3 regions of the Desulfosarcina ovata subsp. ovata genome follow, and region 2 is predicted to be linked to each of the others. Evidence: riboswitches for the same ligand, from Rfam matches in the RefSeq annotation. Region 2 holds a riboswitch; each other region holds the start of a gene.
What was found. Region 2 has a riboswitch for cobalamin ahead of GN112_RS05205 (ABC transporter substrate-binding protein). Riboswitches for the same ligand answer to the same signal wherever they lie in the genome.

Region 1 (5,238 bases), 1.6 Mb from region 2:
AACGTTTCCGGCTTACCCGTTTATCTGTCCAGGCATCGCTCACATAAATCGATCTTCCGGACTGGACGACCAATACTTCAACTGCCGTCTCGTCCATTTTAAAGCCCTTCAGATTTTTAACGGTAAAGCCTTTCTCCTTTTTAATGCGGTCAAGGGATGCAACGCAACGGAGAAAATTATCTTCCAGAAGATAGATCAGCCCCCTCTCGAAGTTGACGCCGATGACCGCCAGTTCCACCATAATCTGGAGAAGCCGTTCCATTTTCATGGTCGAATGGATCTTCTTATTCATCTCGGCAAGACTGTTCAGCTCTCTAAACTGCCTTTCAATAACTTCGGTATAATCCTTTTTATCTTTGTTCAAATCTTTTGTCATTCCTTGTCACCTGCAGGCTGGCAATGGCGGCGATGAATGCCCCATCTCGAAAAAAAATATACAAAATGCCTATAACCGCTGCAGTGTGATACCGTCAAGAAATTAGGTGGACTCTCGACTTTCGTGGCAATGATCGTGGGGGCAACCTGTACCTCGCCAGATTCCAGTTGGCTAGAATATGGCTCAGTATATCTGTAGTTCTTGTCCTATGTGCTTAGGATCGGCCACGGATTGGGATAAAGATTCATGTTCAGGCATTGTTTTGCGGCATCCGCAGGGACCAGGGCGCTGAGCCGCGCCAGTCCCAGCGGGTAGACCTTCTCACCGGCCCACAGATGGGAAGTGGGACACTGGATTATCAGTATTCTCATTATGGCGCACACATAGTGAAAATTACGCGTCGCATAGTCGCTGTGGATAGCCAGCGATCCGGGTTCAGGGGGGCGGTCCGGCCATGCCACCGCCGATGTCAGGCCGGACCAGCCGACCTTCATGTAACCGCGGTAGAGAATAAAATCGCCTATGTAGTCCACTTCGCCGGGCACCAGAAACCGCCGGGAGAGCTGGCTACGACTACCGATCCATCTTGTTTCAGAACCAAAATCGAAATCGGGATCGCTATCGAAATCGATTTCGATAGCGATTGTTGACTATGGTTTTTGTGCATCCGCGATGGCCACCTCTTCAAATGTCTTGATATCGCAGAGCACCCGCGTCGACGCATCGAGCAATTCCATGGCCACGGCCGCACCGGTCCCCTCCCCCAGACGAAACCTGAGGTCTATCAGGGGTTCGACGCCCAGGCGTTCATGCATGAAGGCATGGCCCACCTCGACGCTGCGGTGGCTGGCAAAAAGATACGCCTTGGCCGCCGGGGCCAGTTCGCAGGCAATCAGCGCACCGGCCGTGGCGATCAAGCCGTCGCAGACCACGGGAATTCCCGCTGCGGCCGCACCGATGACCAAGCCGGCCAGGCCGCCAATTTCGAACCCGCCCACCTTGGCCAGTACGTCCAAGGGGTCAGTGGGGTCCGGCCGGTGCAGGTCCAGGGCCTTTTCGATCACGCGGATCTTGTTGGCCAGGGCGGTATCGTCAATGCCGGTACCCCGCCCGGTGAGTTTTTCCACGGGAATTCCCGAAAAAGCCGCGATGACGGCCGACGACGGCGTGGTGTTGCCGATGCCCATATCGCCGGTGCCGAGCATGTCCAGCGGCCCCTCGGCCATCAGTTCGTTCACGATCTCGATACCGGCGGACACACTCTGTTCGGCCTGCTCGCGGGTCATGGCCGGCACGCGGGCGAAGTTGGCCGTGCCTTTGGACACCTTTTTGTGGAAAATGGGCAGCTGCGGGTCGAAGTCGTAATTAACCCCCAGGTCGGCGGCGATCACCCGCGCCCCGGCATGCTTGCCGAGGACGTTAATGGACGCCCCGTCGTTGACGAAATTGAACACCATCTGGGGCGTTACCTCCTGGGGAAACAGGCTCACCCCCTCCTCGGTCACGCCGTGGTCTCCGGCGCAGGTGATGATCACCTTATGGGGCAGATGCACGTCCAGCGTCCCGAAAATAGCCGCCAGCCGTGCCGAGACATCCTCAAGCATACCCAGGCTTCCCGCCGGCCGGGCCTGGTCGGCCAGCCGCTGCCGGGCCTGGGCATAGACGGTTTCATTCAGCGGTTTGATGGTGGCAATACTTTTCTCAATCAGATTCATGGGTTCCTCCTTCGGCAATCAACCGATAGAATTCCTTCTCGGTGGGCAGGGCGAGGCATTGACCTTGGTACGCAGGCCCCGGCCAATGCCGACCACCTTCTGCATTTTTCGATAGGGATTGTTGGGGATGACGATCTGGCCCTCGGCCACACGCTGGCGAATGGTTTCCGCGTCGATGTTCTCGTCGGCAGCCACCGTCTGCATCTGCTTGCTGAGGATGCCTTCCCCGGCCAGTTCAATCTGTGTCTTCATGGTGAGTTCCCTTCCTGTGCTCGGAACCGGGCGCAAAGCGGGGCTCGCCCAATTAAAAAAACCCCGGACCGAAATTGGAAATTTCCGTCTGGGGTTTTGCCGTCACCACCAGGACACATTGTTTCACGGCAGGTCTTCTGACTCACGGATCGTCCTACCGGCCGCCCCTTCCCGCATCGTTTCGATCAGGTCCACACGATACAGTGGTCATGGCAGCTTTCGTCCCCGTTCACAGCGACGGGTTCGTCCCGGAATCACACCGGGTTCCCTATTATCCTCAACAAAAGGCACCGCAAAGCATCATCTAATTCTGGCATAGCATGTAAATGAACGATCGGCGGCTGTCAATGGAATTCTTGGCTATCTGCCCTGGCCTATCTCCGATATCACAAATTCCGACCTGCCCTTATTAAGACGATTGGCGGAAAAGAATATACCAGGATGCGCAGGATTTTCATTCGTCTTCAAGGCGGGCTTTTTTACGCATAGTGGGGCTATGTGTGGAAAAGCCCAACGTAGAAGACGGATGAAAAGACAAGCAGGCGGGTATATTCTTTGACAGAAATCGCCTAAGGTGTATACGGAAATAACAGTCACGCCGGATTGGATATTGGGAACATTGTTCGAGATTGGGGCCTTTTTTGGGGAGCAGTCATATTATAAACGTCTTATTATAGAGACAACCTATTATTTTTATACGTTAAGCCTATTTACTCGCGATACTAAGAACACCTTGACTTATGAGCAAAAACTAGATAAAAAAGTTTCCCTAACTCGCAGCCGAAGCTGCACACCATAACTTTAAAAAAAATCAGCCGAAGCGAATCAAATATCCTGCCTTGTAGGGCAGGACATTCAAAATAACCGAAGATAAAGCACCACGAAGGTCTGTTATCCTCTATTGGAGAAACAGCTTCGTGGTTTTTTATTTTCTATAGCAATGTCTAACCAGTGAACGAGTGCTGAAATTTCATAATCACATATTCATAATGAAGTAGATAAGGAGGCGTCAGATGAAGCGTGGGATATTTTATATATGGATTGGGATGATTGCCCAGATTATCAATCCCGTCAATGGGCTCTGTGCTGATGAGCCGCCCGATTACTACAAGCTCGACGAAGTAGTAATCTCAGCCACACGTTCGGAAACTTCTGTTTTTGATGCGCCCCAGAGCGTTACCGTGGTTTCGGAAGAGGAAATCATGGCATCGCCATTTGAAAGACTCGAAGATATCCTTAGGTACACCGTTGGATTCCAGAACTTTAGTCATTATGGGCAACAGACCGGTGGCGTGTCCAGTCATTTCTCATTTAGAGGGGTCGGCCGTAACCGCACGCTTATGTTGCTTGATGGCGTTCCACTCAATGACAATTTCAGCAATTCGATTGCATGGGTGGCCTGGGGCCTGATTCCCAAAGAAAGTATCGCGCGAATCGAAATCGTACGTGGACCGACATCCGCCGCCTATGGATCGGAGGCTTTGGGTGGCGTCGTCCACATCATTACCAAAAAGCCAGCGGAGAAACAGGAAACCAGTCTGAAATTTACCGCGGGATCGGAAGATACCTATGGCGGTACGGCTTTTCACTCCCAAAGCATATCCCGTTTCGGGTATCTGTTGTCTGGTGGTTACGAAGAAAGCGACGGTTTCTACATGGTGGATCCCGAGGGAATTGAAGACTATACCCTGAGGCGCTACCGGGAGGTCGGCAAAGGGCTGGGCAAAATGACCTATACTTTGGGTGATCACACCAATCTGTCGTTAAGCGCGCTTTACTATCAACATGAAATGGGTAAGGGGCGTGAGTATTTTTATGACGATCTGCAAATGGATCAGTATCGCATCGGGCTGACCCATCGGGGAGACCGAATGGACTGGTCAGGCCTGGTGTACTTGAACCGTGCCGAAAAAACCGCCTATCAGGACAAATTCGTCAATTCAACCGGTTCCTATATCCCTGACCGTGAAGAGACGTTTCCTGAAAACCAGGTCTGGGGCGCCGAAATTCAAAATACGGCGCGTTTGTTCAGCAGCCTCACGCTAACAACCGGCTTGGCCTACAAGCGCATCGCCATGGATTATGATGTGGATTATTTGACCAGCGACCGCGATGTCGGCGCCTCCGGGCGGCAGGAAACCCTGTCTCCCTTCATGGATTTGACAAGCGAATTCCTTGACGCAAGGCTCATCATCAACGCTGGTATCCGTTATGATTATATTCGTAACTATGATGGTCAAAGTTGGGATACAAGCACCAATTCTAATGATACATATGATTCGCAAACATGGGACAATTTTTCTCCAAAAGCCGGCATCGTTTTTCGCCCAGAAGGAATTTCAAGTCTACGCACATCAATTGGCACCGGCTTCAGGGCGCCCAGTCTCTTCGACCAATATAAACTGCATGTGCGCGGTGGGGGGACAAGCATAAGGTTTCCCAATCCAGACCTTGATCCCGAAAAGATCGTCACCTGGGATATTGGCGGTGAGCGGCTCTTTTTCAATAGGTTGTGGGCAAGACTGGCCTACTACCAATCCTGGGCTACCGATTACATCGGCAGCCGAACCCTGAGAACCTATACTGTTGGAAGCAAAACTTATAAAGAAAGCACGTACGATAATATCAGCGATGTCGACATCCACGGTGTGGAGGCGGAGTTGGAATATGATATCGGGTATGGTCTGACAACGTTTTTCAATTACAATTACAATATTTCCAAAATCGCCAAGGACGAAGAAAATCCTGAACTCGAAGGCAAATACCTTTCGGGAGAGCCCCAACACAAATACAGGGCTGGTCTGACTTATCGAAATCCCGACTTGATCAATGCATCCATTGCTTTCAGGTACAATGTCGATGAATACGCGGACTCCGAAAACACTGAAAAAGTCC
Region 2 (5,238 bases):
CGATACCAGCAAGACGGCCGGTTGGGTGGCGGCAACCGCCAAAACCATTGTGGCCAACCGAATGAATGAGCAGTCAATCGACCGTGCCGAAGCGGATTGCCACAATCTGCTCACCGTTCCTCTGAGTACAAGAGAAGGGGTGACCCTTGGTGTACTGCAGTTGTTCAATGCCCGTGATGATCAGGGCAAAAAGATTGTCCCCTTTGACAAGGAGATCGTCGGATTCGTCGAGGCCCTGACGGCCCAGGCCGCCGTGGCCCTGCACAACAAGCATCTGATGGAAGAACAACGTGCCCTGTTCGATGCCTTCATCCAGATGATTGCCGGCGCCATTGATGCAAAATCGCCTTATACCGGCAACCACTGTGCACGGGTACCCGAAGTAGCCGAGATGCTGGCCAGGGCGGCGCACCAGACCCCAACCGGTCCGTTTGCCGATTTTCGCATGCAGACGCAGGATCAGTGGCGGGAATTTCGCGTGGCGGCCTGGCTGCACGATTGTGGCAAGGTCACCACCCCCGAATACATCGTCGATAAGGCCACCAAACTGGAAACCATCTGCAACCGCATCCATGAAATCCGTATGCGTTTCGAGGTGCTTCTGCGCGATGCGGAAATTACCAGCTACCGGCAGCGTCTGGCCGGCAACGGCAATAAAGCGGAGATTGAAGAACAGCTGCAGGCAAGCCGCCGGCAGATCATGGAGGATTTCGCCTTTGTCGCCGACTGCAACATGGGTGGCGAATCCATGGCCGACGAAGACATTGCGCGTTTGCAGCAGATTGGCGCACAAACGTGGGTGCGTCACCTGGACGACCGCATCGGCATTTCCCAAAAGGAAAGCGCCCTGAAACGCCGCCATCCGGCCGCCGGATTGCCGGCCATTGAGCCCATTCTGGCCGACAAGCCGGAGCATGTCATCCCCAGGCCCCTGCCGAACACTCAGGAAAAAGAAACCATGGGAATCGTCATGCAAATTCCCGCCAACGAGACCAATCTGGGAGAACTCTACAACCTGAGCATCCCCAGGGGAACCCTTACCACCGAAGATCGGTTCAAAATCCAGGCCCACATTATCGAAACCATCCGCATGCTGGATCGTCTGCCCTTCCCCGACTATCTGGCCAATGTTGCCGATTACGCCGGTGCGCACCACGAAACCATGATCGGTACGGGCTATCCGCGGGGGCTGAAAAAAGAGCAGATTTCGATTCCCGCACGGATCATGGCCATTGCCGATATTTTCGAGGCACTGACCGCTACGGACCGGCCCTACAAAGAGCCCAAAACGCTGAGCCAGGCCCTTGGCATCATGCGGCGGATGCGTGACGAGCAGCACATTGACGCCGACCTGTTCGACCTGTTTTTGACGGAAGGGATTTACCGGACCTATGCCCAGCGGTTCATGGATCCGCACCAGATCGATGCGGTGGATATTCGGCAGTACCTCTCGCAAGGGGCGCCATAGTAAGGCAACCCCGCATAAGCCCTCCTCCAATAAGGAAGTCAACAGTGATGGCATGCCCTGGCTCAAGTCGGCATCGGGCATGACGGCCACGATGTTTTTGGCGATATCCTCGAGGGTGTAGCCACACATCAGGGTGGTCACGCCATCTTAGCAAATTCCTTTTCCGATATGGAAGCGGCATCGGGCTGAAGGATTTTCTTGAAATCCTCCAGCAGCGTCTTCACGAAATCAAGAATGTAGGTCATAATATTTCCATTTTACAATCTCGATTTTACGATCAGACCGACTCAATCGAAAAACACGGAAAACCCATTGACATCAATCCGGCGATTGGGTTTATTAGCGCGACAACAAAATGATTCATCCAGTTGCCCCTCGGGCGGATCCACCCGGAGGGCGCTTTCAGAGGGAAAGCGGTGCAAATCCGCTGCGGACCCGCCACTGTGAGTGGGGACGAAAGCCGCAACAGCTCACTGCCTGATCCGGTCAGGCGGGAAGAGGCGGCCGGTAGGACGATCCACGAGTCAGGAAACCTTGACGGATGATGGAATTCAATGCGCCTTCGCGGTCAAGGCGGATTCAACCGAGTGGCAGACAGATCTTGCCCCGCCTTGATTCCGTTTCGGAGGTGGGGCTTTTTTTATCTGAGACGATCCATGACAAACCCGTGCATTCCCCGACATCCCGACACGCCCGACCGGCCACGCAGGCCCACTCTCCAGCACTATAGACGGCTGATCCGGTTCGGCCAATGCGTATTGAGTGCACTGCTGCTGACGGCGCTGCTGACGTCCTGGTCGGCCGCCGGAACCGTGGCCGACCGACTGGGGCGCCAGGTCCGGTTGCCGGATCACCCCCGGCGGATTGTCTCGCTGGCGCCCAGTATCACCGAGATTCTCTTCGCCCTCGATCTGTCCGGACGACTGGTGGGGGTAACCCAGTTCAGCGACTTTCCAGCGGCAGCCGCGACCCTGCCCAAAGTCGGCTCCTATGTTCACCTGGACGTGGAGAGAATTGTCGCCCTTGACCCCGACCTGTGTATTGCCATCAAAGACGGCAATCCCGTTTCAGTGGTCAACAAACTCGAATCCATCGGCATTCCGGTTTACGCCGTGGACCCACGGGATCTGCCATCGGTCATGGAAACCCTGTCGGAACTGGGCCGCGTGCTGGATGTGCACCCGCGGGCCACGCAAATCGTCACCGGAATGAGGCAGCGCATTGATCGGGTACAGCAACAGGTGGCCACGTCCGATCGGCGACCCGGCGTCTTTTTCCAGATCGGCATCGCCCCGATTGTCTCGGCGGGAACCAACACCTTCATTCATGAACTGATCACCATGGCCGGCGGAGTCAACCTCGCCCAGGGGCCGGTCCCCTACCCCCGTTTCTCCAAAGAAGAGGTCATCGGCCTGCGGCCGGAGATCATGGTCATCACTTCCATGGCACGGCAGGCGGTTTTCGAACAGGTCAAACGGGACTGGCAGCAATGGCAGGCAATACCGGCCGTCATGAACGACCGAATCTACATCGTGGATTCCAATGTTCTCGACCGGCCCACCCCGCGACTGGTGGAGGGCCTGGAACAGCTGGCCCGTCTGATCCACCCGGACGTTTTCAAAGCCGCCCCCCGGAAGCCGCAGCCATGATCCGCCGACCCGTCTCCCTGCCGCTGAAGATTGCCATGGTCTGTATGCTTCTGCTCCTTTTTCTCCTGGGCGCCATGCTGGCCGGGATTTCCATGGGTTCGTCGGGCAGCGGCCTGAAAGCCGTCTGGTCGTCTCTTTTTCAGGGAAATGGGGATACCATGCAGTCGGCCATCATCTGGCGGATCCGTCTGCCCCGGGTCCTTTTGGCGGCCCTGGTGGGGGCCGCACTCTCCCTGGGCGGCCTCGTCTTCCAGGCCCTTCTGAAAAACCCGCTGGCCGAGCCCTACATTCTGGGCATTTCGGGGGGTGCGGCGATCGGCGCCATCGTCGGTATCATCCTGGGGTTGTCCCGCATTCCCGGTGTCGGAATCATGGCATTTCTCGGCAGTCTGGCGACCTTGCTGCTGATTATCCTGATTTCATCGGGCCGGGCCATTATCGTCAAAGATTCCCTGCTGCTCTCCGGTGTCATGGTCAATGCCTTTTGCTCCGCAGTAATTATGTTTCTGCTCTCGATCACCCAGGACGCCCGTCTGCATAACATTATCTTCTGGCTCATGGGTGACCTGTCCGCCTCGCAGATCCAGCATGTGGCCATGCTGGCGGCGGTGTTGCTGCCCTGTTTCATTATCATCTTCATGCATTCCAACCGCATGAACCTGCTGCTGCTGGGCGGCGACATGGCCACCTCCATGGGGGTTGCCGTAAAACGGGTAACCCTGGTGCTGCTGATCACCACTTCGCTGATGGTCAGCGTCACGGTCAGCCAATGCGGCCTGATCGGTTTCGTCGGCCTGGTGATTCCCCACCTGTTGCGGCTGATTGTCGGCCCTGACCACCGGGTCCTGGCACCCGGCTGCATCTTGGGCGGCGGCGCATACATGGTGGTGTGTGATTTGCTGGCCCGCGTCCTGCCCGCCCAAGGAGAGATGCCCGGCGGAGTAATCACGGCCATGATCGGTGCTCCGCTGTTTATCATTCTCCTGAGGCGATCCAGACAATGAGTCCGGCAATCGACATCCATGGATTGTGCTACGCCTATTCAGGCATCCCCGTACTGCAGGATCTGACCTTTGCGGTTGAACGGAGCGCGTTCTTTGTGGTCATCGGTCCCAATGGGTCGGGGAAAACGACCCTGCTCAAGACCCTGGCCGGCCTGCAATCTCCATCCAACGGAGAAATTCTCATGGGCGATCGCCCCCTGGCACAGATCAAACGGGGGCAGCTGTCGCGCCAACTGGCCTATGTGGCCCAAACCAGCGACGATGACTGCCCGTTCACCGTGAGGGAACTGGTCCTCATGGGGCGGGCCCCCTATCTGGGCGTGCTGGGGATCGAAGGCCAGGCCGATCTTGACATCGCCAGGCAGGCCATCGAATTCGTCGGTCTTTCTCACTTAGCGGAGCGTCCGGTCAGACACCTCTCCGGCGGCGAACGGCAGCGCGCCCAGATCGCCCGGGCCATCTGTCAGCAGCCGGAACTGATCCTGCTGGACGAACCCACGGCAGCCCTGGATCTGGCCCATCAGGTACGCGTCATGGGGCTTCTGGCCGACCTGAAAACAAAACGCGGCACCACAGTGCTAATGATCTCCCACGATATCAATCTGGCGGCCATGTATGCCGATCGCATCTTGCTGCTGGTCAAAGGCCATATCGCCGCCTGCGGGACACCCGCCCAGGTGATCGATGAGAAGATTCTTTGCCGGGCCTATGACTGCCACCTGAAAGTAGATGGCAGTCCATGCGGTTCCTGGCCGAGGGTAAACTTGGTGAAATCGTAGTAAGGGCAAGCATTCTATATTTCAAGAATTTATTTCTACGATTGATACCCGTGCATTTCGTTGGCCGCGGATATTGGATGTTTACAAAAATAACTTCGGAAGAGATAATTTGTATGTTCTACCATTTGAAGCCCTGCATAATAACCCGAATGAGGTCGTAACCAGGTTATTGAATATAATGGGGGCTCCCATCGTCTATGAAGGTAAATTGCCTGTTTCAAATCCCAGTCTATCAAAAAAAGGTCTTGAACTTACAAGATTTGGGAATACGATTTTGAATCAGAAAGAAAGATCGCTGTTGCGGAATTTTCTACAGGAGAATTTCCCTAAAGCCAAAG
Region 3 (5,238 bases), 2.0 Mb from region 2:
TGATTCGACTTCGTCATCGATCCACTCCCGGGCCCGGTCCCCCCCCTCGCGCCAGGCATAACAATTGTTTTTCAACCCGCGCGACATCATCTTGAAGGTATCATAATCGATGGGGTTGCTGATCCTGTAACTCCAGGCGCCTTGAAAGGCGGCCGGTGCCATGGCCGTCAGCAGCTCATGCAGGTGGGTACATCCGCCTTTGCGCGGCACCAGTTTCCTGATCCGGGCCATAAATCCGCCGGCAATGCACATCCCTTTAAGCGGGGTAAGCGTATGCAGGGTGTCGATGCAATCCGGGTGGGGAAATTCGGGCATTTCCACCTCGACATCCTTGATGACCATCTCCGGCACCGTGAGCTCCAATCGGACAATCATGTGGTGAACAGTGTAGGGCGGGCGAATTTCTCCGGAAGGGTGGTGAGAGTCGAGGAAGCGACGATCCTGCAGCGCACCTTCAACAATGATGGTGTCGCCGGAAGCCCCCTCGTAAATAACGGTATCGATGCTGCGGTTGTGCACAACTTTCTGTCGGGATTTATCGAATACGATCATGCTCGTCTCCGTGCGGTTTGTTTTGTCGCCCCTTCAGGGCGACATGGAAAGGATCGAATGGGTTTCGCTATCGCCTTCAGGATACTGCTTTTGGGCGGCGTTATCGCAATTCCATCGCCAAATGGTTCGATACAGCCGGCAGACCAGCATCCGCTCGTTTTGGCGGTTATAGTGGATCCGGCTGGGACAATCCCCCGGACAGATTGCTTCAAGCGCACAACCGGCACAGGCCGTCTGCCGGGGCTTTGTTTCGTGCAGGGCGGCAAGCCGCGGGTACTGCGGCTGCCAGACGGTACCTGCGGCGAATCGTGCGTCCCCCATGGTCTGCCCGCAGGGATAAACGTCCCCTCCGGGATCGACGGCCATACTTTCGCCGACGCACGCGTGGCAAAAAACAGGCCTTTTGCGCCGCGCCCGAAGCAGTTCCTGTTCCCGCAGCCGAATGGGAATTCGCCGACGCTGGTTGACGGCAGTCAACGCCGCCAGCATGCTGTGGATCCCGGTTTCCAACACCTGCGGATCGGCGGGCATGGCGACGCCGCCTTGACCGGCGCGGCCTTTGCCGACCAAGAGATCCAGGCCGACACCCCGGACGCAACCAAACCCCGCCAGGGTCAACACCAAACGGTCCAGGGTTGCGGCGCTGGCCTGGGTGACCACGGTGGTGACCCGGAAAGGAATGCCGGCACCTTCCAACTGCTGTAACCCGCGCAAGGTCTCGGCAGCCATCCCACGCTGCTGCTGGTGGATCGCAGGCGGGCCGTCCAGGCTGACCCCGATTTGAAAATTATATGTTTTGAACAGCGTCAGCAAATCCGGCGTAAGGCACGTGGCATTGGTTTGAATTCCCAGGCTGCGGCATCGGCCGGTCTTCCGTGCCAGAATGGCAGCCTTTTCGATGGACAACGGAACCAGGGTAGGCTCGCCACCGGTAAGCTGAAGATGAAATGGTTTCTGGGATGACGCCTGGCCGATGGCCTGCCGCATCACGGCTTCAGGCATGTCCGTTTCGCTATTTCCGTCACCGTTGTAGCAATAGGCACAACGCAGGTTACAGCGGTGGGTCAATGCAAGAATAAGATAACGGATGGCCATGATAAACAATGAAAGTATACTGATTGGTGTTGGCTGGTATGCATAGCCGGAGAAAGGCAGGTTGTCAACACCGGCGTGATGGTTCTTCACGGTGTTTTTTTCTAACGGCATAAGCACTCATTCACTTTCAAACGCGCTGTGCTATCGTTGGCGTAATCAACATTATCACCAGTGTGCCTGAAAAATTGGAAGCCACAGCCAAGGTCGGTTATGGCAGTAACGAAACGATCCGCCATAGCCTCGCGTTGGGCAAGCGTTTCACGGACAATTCCCTTGACAATTCCCAAAAGTCTCGAATACAAAGTAGTGTTTTAAATTTTTGACAGGCAATCAACGCTTGGCTGCCTCATAGCATTCGCAATGCAAAAAAAATAATCAAGGGCGTCCATCAGGACTTAATAGGGAATCCCGTGCAAATCGGGAGTGGACCCGCCGCTGTAACATCCATGTTTTCAGCCCATGCTGGGAACAACGCTGTTGGCCAAGACGCCACTGTTCGATTTTTCTCGAGCGGGAAGGCGGCCAATAGCCGGGTGAAACCAGAAGACCTGCCTTTGATCGATCGGTAAAACCCAACGTGGAGGATGGTGTTTTACTTACCCTACAGTTGTTCGGTTCGGGATAAAAAACGGTATCCCCGCGCTTTAACAGGCGCGGGGATTTTTTTTTGGGAGAACGAGAATATGAAAACACTCAGCGCGATCGTATTGGCCGTGGCCGTTTTTATGGGTGCCCCTGACATCAGCTTTGCCGACAGCACCGTGCCCGTCGCTTACTGGAAACTGTTGGATGAGGAGCGCTACATCCATCGCTTCGATCTGGAGCGTTTCGGCTGGCGGACAATTCGGAACATTCGCCGGCAGAACATGGATGCCGGCAAGAAGACCAAGTTTCTGACGCTTAATGCCCTGCCCCCTTCAGGCAATATCGGCGACATGCGAAAACTCGATGGGCAGTACCTGGTGCAGGCCAGTATCCTGGTACGCGATCCCAACGGGGATATCTCCCAGATCCCCGCCATGACCGCAGAAAAAGACAGCATAGGCCTTCCCGAAGACAACATGCTCATGGGGCGGTATCTGCTCGGCGCCCGAATTCCCTTAGGAGAGCACGATGTGGACGCCGACGGCATCAGCGAGTCCGTCTTTCTGTGCGCCAAGCATCTGGTCGTTCATCGTAGACATGGCGGACGGATGGGACACGCCTCAGTGGTCTTTTTCGATGATGGCGGGAAGATGCCCCTCGAAATCGGCCCGGCCATCAACACGGCCAAATCAAAATTCGGAGGCGGCATGCAGATTCCCCACGAGACGTATGAAATGATGGTCAAATACCAGGGTCGCCCCCTGCCTGGAGCAGCCGTCACGGTAACCACCGAAGGCAGCCAATGGGAAAAGACCTTCATCACCGACAAGGCCGGCAAATTCGCAATCATGCCCACCGATGACCGTTTTTCCCGGCGTGAATGGCAAAACTACCTTTACACGGCCACTCATCTCGATCGCCAAACGCACACTTACTATGTCGCCACCCTGCCCACGGTTGTCTATAGGAACCAACCCGAATGGCGCTCCAAGGCCATGGGGTTCGCCTTCTGGTCCATCATCGGCACCGGTGTCACCCTACTGATGGTGGCCGGCCTGACCCGCCGACGCCGGCGCCGGGACCGTCAGGCGCTGATCGTCTTCGAAAATCACAGAATTCAAAGGGATCTGCCATGAAGATATCCACCCTGCGATGGACCATCCTGACCGCCGCCTTTGTCATCCTGCTTTTCGGCGCCTATGGTGGGTTGTACTTTGGTTATTTCCTGCCGACTTTCTCCTGCTGCTGGGTGCGCGCCCGGGCCGGCACCTGCTTCATGCTGACCCTGCAACGGACGCTGGGCATGTTCACCTGGGAAAGTATGTTCATTCTACTCAAGCAGTTTATTTTCTTCTCGCTTCTGGTGATTCTCCTCGGCCGGGCATGGTGCGGTTGGCTTTGCCCGCTGGGTTTTGTTCAGGACCTGCTCGACCGTCTGAGGCAAGCCGTGGGCTTGGGGTATGTCCGCTTTTCGGAGAAGCTGCGCGGCGGTCTGGCGTGGATCAAGTGGGCCTTTCTCGCGGTTGCCGTTCTCCTGCCCATATGGGTCGCCTTTCCGGTGATGTGCCCGGCCGTGGCCCTGGGGCTGCAAATACCCTTCTGCCAGCTTTGCCCTGGCAAGTACATCCTGCCCTTATGCGTGGGCAACCCCGACCGGATATCGGTCAATTATGAGAATGGCACCCATGTGGTAATGTCCATCTTGGGGTTGACTTTTTCGATGGTCGCCCTGCTCGGGGCACTGATCAAGCGCCGCTTCTGGTGCGGCTTTTGCCCCCTGGGCCTGATTCTGGGGTGGTACCGCAAAATCAGTTTCATCAAACTCAAGAAAAATGACGCCGCCTGCACCCGCTGCGAAATCTGCTACAACGTCTGTCCCTCGGAAATCACGGAAGTTTTTCGCTCCCAGGGGAAAACGGATGTCACCACGGCCGAGTGCATGCTGTGCCTGAAATGCGTCGAAAACTGCCCCGAGGAAGGCGCGCTGAAAGCCACCTACCTGGGCAAGACTATTTACCGGTCCTCACCCGGCAAATTTTTTATCAAACGCGGCGTTAATTTGACACCCACTGAATCTGAAGGAGGTATGGGAAACAAATGAGACATGGGAAATGGTGTATTCTGCTCAAACTGGTAATATCGGCGGTAATGCTCAATGCGGTGAGTGTCTTTACCTGTCTGGCGGAGGATGGGCAAACCACGGTACAACAACTCGAAGAAATGGTGGTCCATGGCAGCGACATCAACCCCGGCATTTCAATGCAGCCTGGCAAGACAACCATCGAACTTGACGAATTCTCGGTCATCGGAGACACCGACAATGTAATGGATGTGTTGAAAACCCAGGCGGTGGTCGATTTTAGAGGCGAAAACGATCTCGACCCCGGGGTTGACAGCATTTATTTACGCGGCTTTGAGAGCTATCGCTTCGTGACGGCGTTGGATGGGGTGACCATTCAGCGTACCGGCGGCAACGGCGGCAGCAATCTCGTCGACTACGCCACGCTACCGCCATTTTTGATTGACCGGGTCGAGATTATCCCTGGGCCGCATTCGGCCATGGTTGACGCCAAGGCCATTGGCGGTGCCATCAATTTTGTCAGCAAGGCGCCACAAACTACGGAAAGCCTTAAGCCGGATCTCATTGTCAAAGGCGGCTACCGCACGTACAACACGATGAACAGCACCCTGTCGGCACAAGGCGCGGTCTCAAAGGTCAGCTACGACCTAGCTTACCGTAAATACCGCACGGACGGCTACCTGCGCAACAGTGCCAGCGACATGGACACCGTCTACGGCCGTTTAGGCCTCGTGCTGCCGCAGGACGGCTTTATCACCCTTGGTGCTTCTTACTCGGATGCGGACCGCGAACGGCCGGTCAACAATCCTGCTAAAGACGGCAGTGACTACGATCCCGACTATCCCGTAACCAGCGGTACCTCCCTTGACCCGGGCCAGAATCCAACCTGGGATAGCCTTTCCTACAACTACCGTCTCAATTACCAG

Region 1: it holds a riboswitch for cobalamin, as region 2 does, so the genes downstream of both, GN112_RS12520 (phosphomethylpyrimidine synthase ThiC) here and GN112_RS05205 (ABC transporter substrate-binding protein) in region 2, are expected to answer to the same signal.
Region 3: it holds a riboswitch for cobalamin, as region 2 does, so the genes downstream of both, GN112_RS14100 (carboxypeptidase-like regulatory domain-containing protein) here and GN112_RS05205 (ABC transporter substrate-binding protein) in region 2, are expected to answer to the same signal.

What each region holds. Positions count from the first base shown of each region.
Region 1 is NZ_AP021879.1:2,798,460-2,803,697, forward strand. It holds gene GN112_RS12505 (sigma-54-dependent Fis family transcriptional regulator) at 1-376, opposite strand, end outside; gene GN112_RS12510 (hypothetical protein) at 583-921, opposite strand; gene cobT (nicotinate-nucleotide--dimethylbenzimidazole phosphoribosyltransferase) at 1,027-2,091, opposite strand; gene GN112_RS12520 (phosphomethylpyrimidine synthase ThiC) at 2,110-2,343, opposite strand; cobalamin riboswitch at 2,454-2,653, opposite strand; gene GN112_RS12525 (TonB-dependent receptor plug domain-containing protein) at 3,357-5,238, shown strand, end outside.
Region 2 is NZ_AP021879.1:1,171,910-1,177,147, forward strand. It holds gene GN112_RS05200 (HD domain-containing phosphohydrolase) at 1-1,468, shown strand, start outside; cobalamin riboswitch at 1,817-2,024, shown strand; gene GN112_RS05205 (ABC transporter substrate-binding protein) at 2,125-3,117, shown strand; gene GN112_RS05210 (FecCD family ABC transporter permease) at 3,114-4,121, shown strand; gene GN112_RS05215 (ABC transporter ATP-binding protein) at 4,118-4,900, shown strand; gene GN112_RS05220 (hypothetical protein) at 4,974-5,238, shown strand, end outside.
Region 3 is NZ_AP021879.1:3,180,604-3,185,841, forward strand. It holds gene GN112_RS14090 (DUF2889 domain-containing protein) at 1-552, opposite strand, end outside; gene GN112_RS14095 (radical SAM/SPASM domain-containing protein) at 586-1,758, opposite strand; cobalamin riboswitch at 2,010-2,217, shown strand; gene GN112_RS14100 (carboxypeptidase-like regulatory domain-containing protein) at 2,331-3,368, shown strand; gene GN112_RS14105 (4Fe-4S binding protein) at 3,365-4,333, shown strand; gene GN112_RS14110 (TonB-dependent receptor) at 4,330-5,238, shown strand, end outside.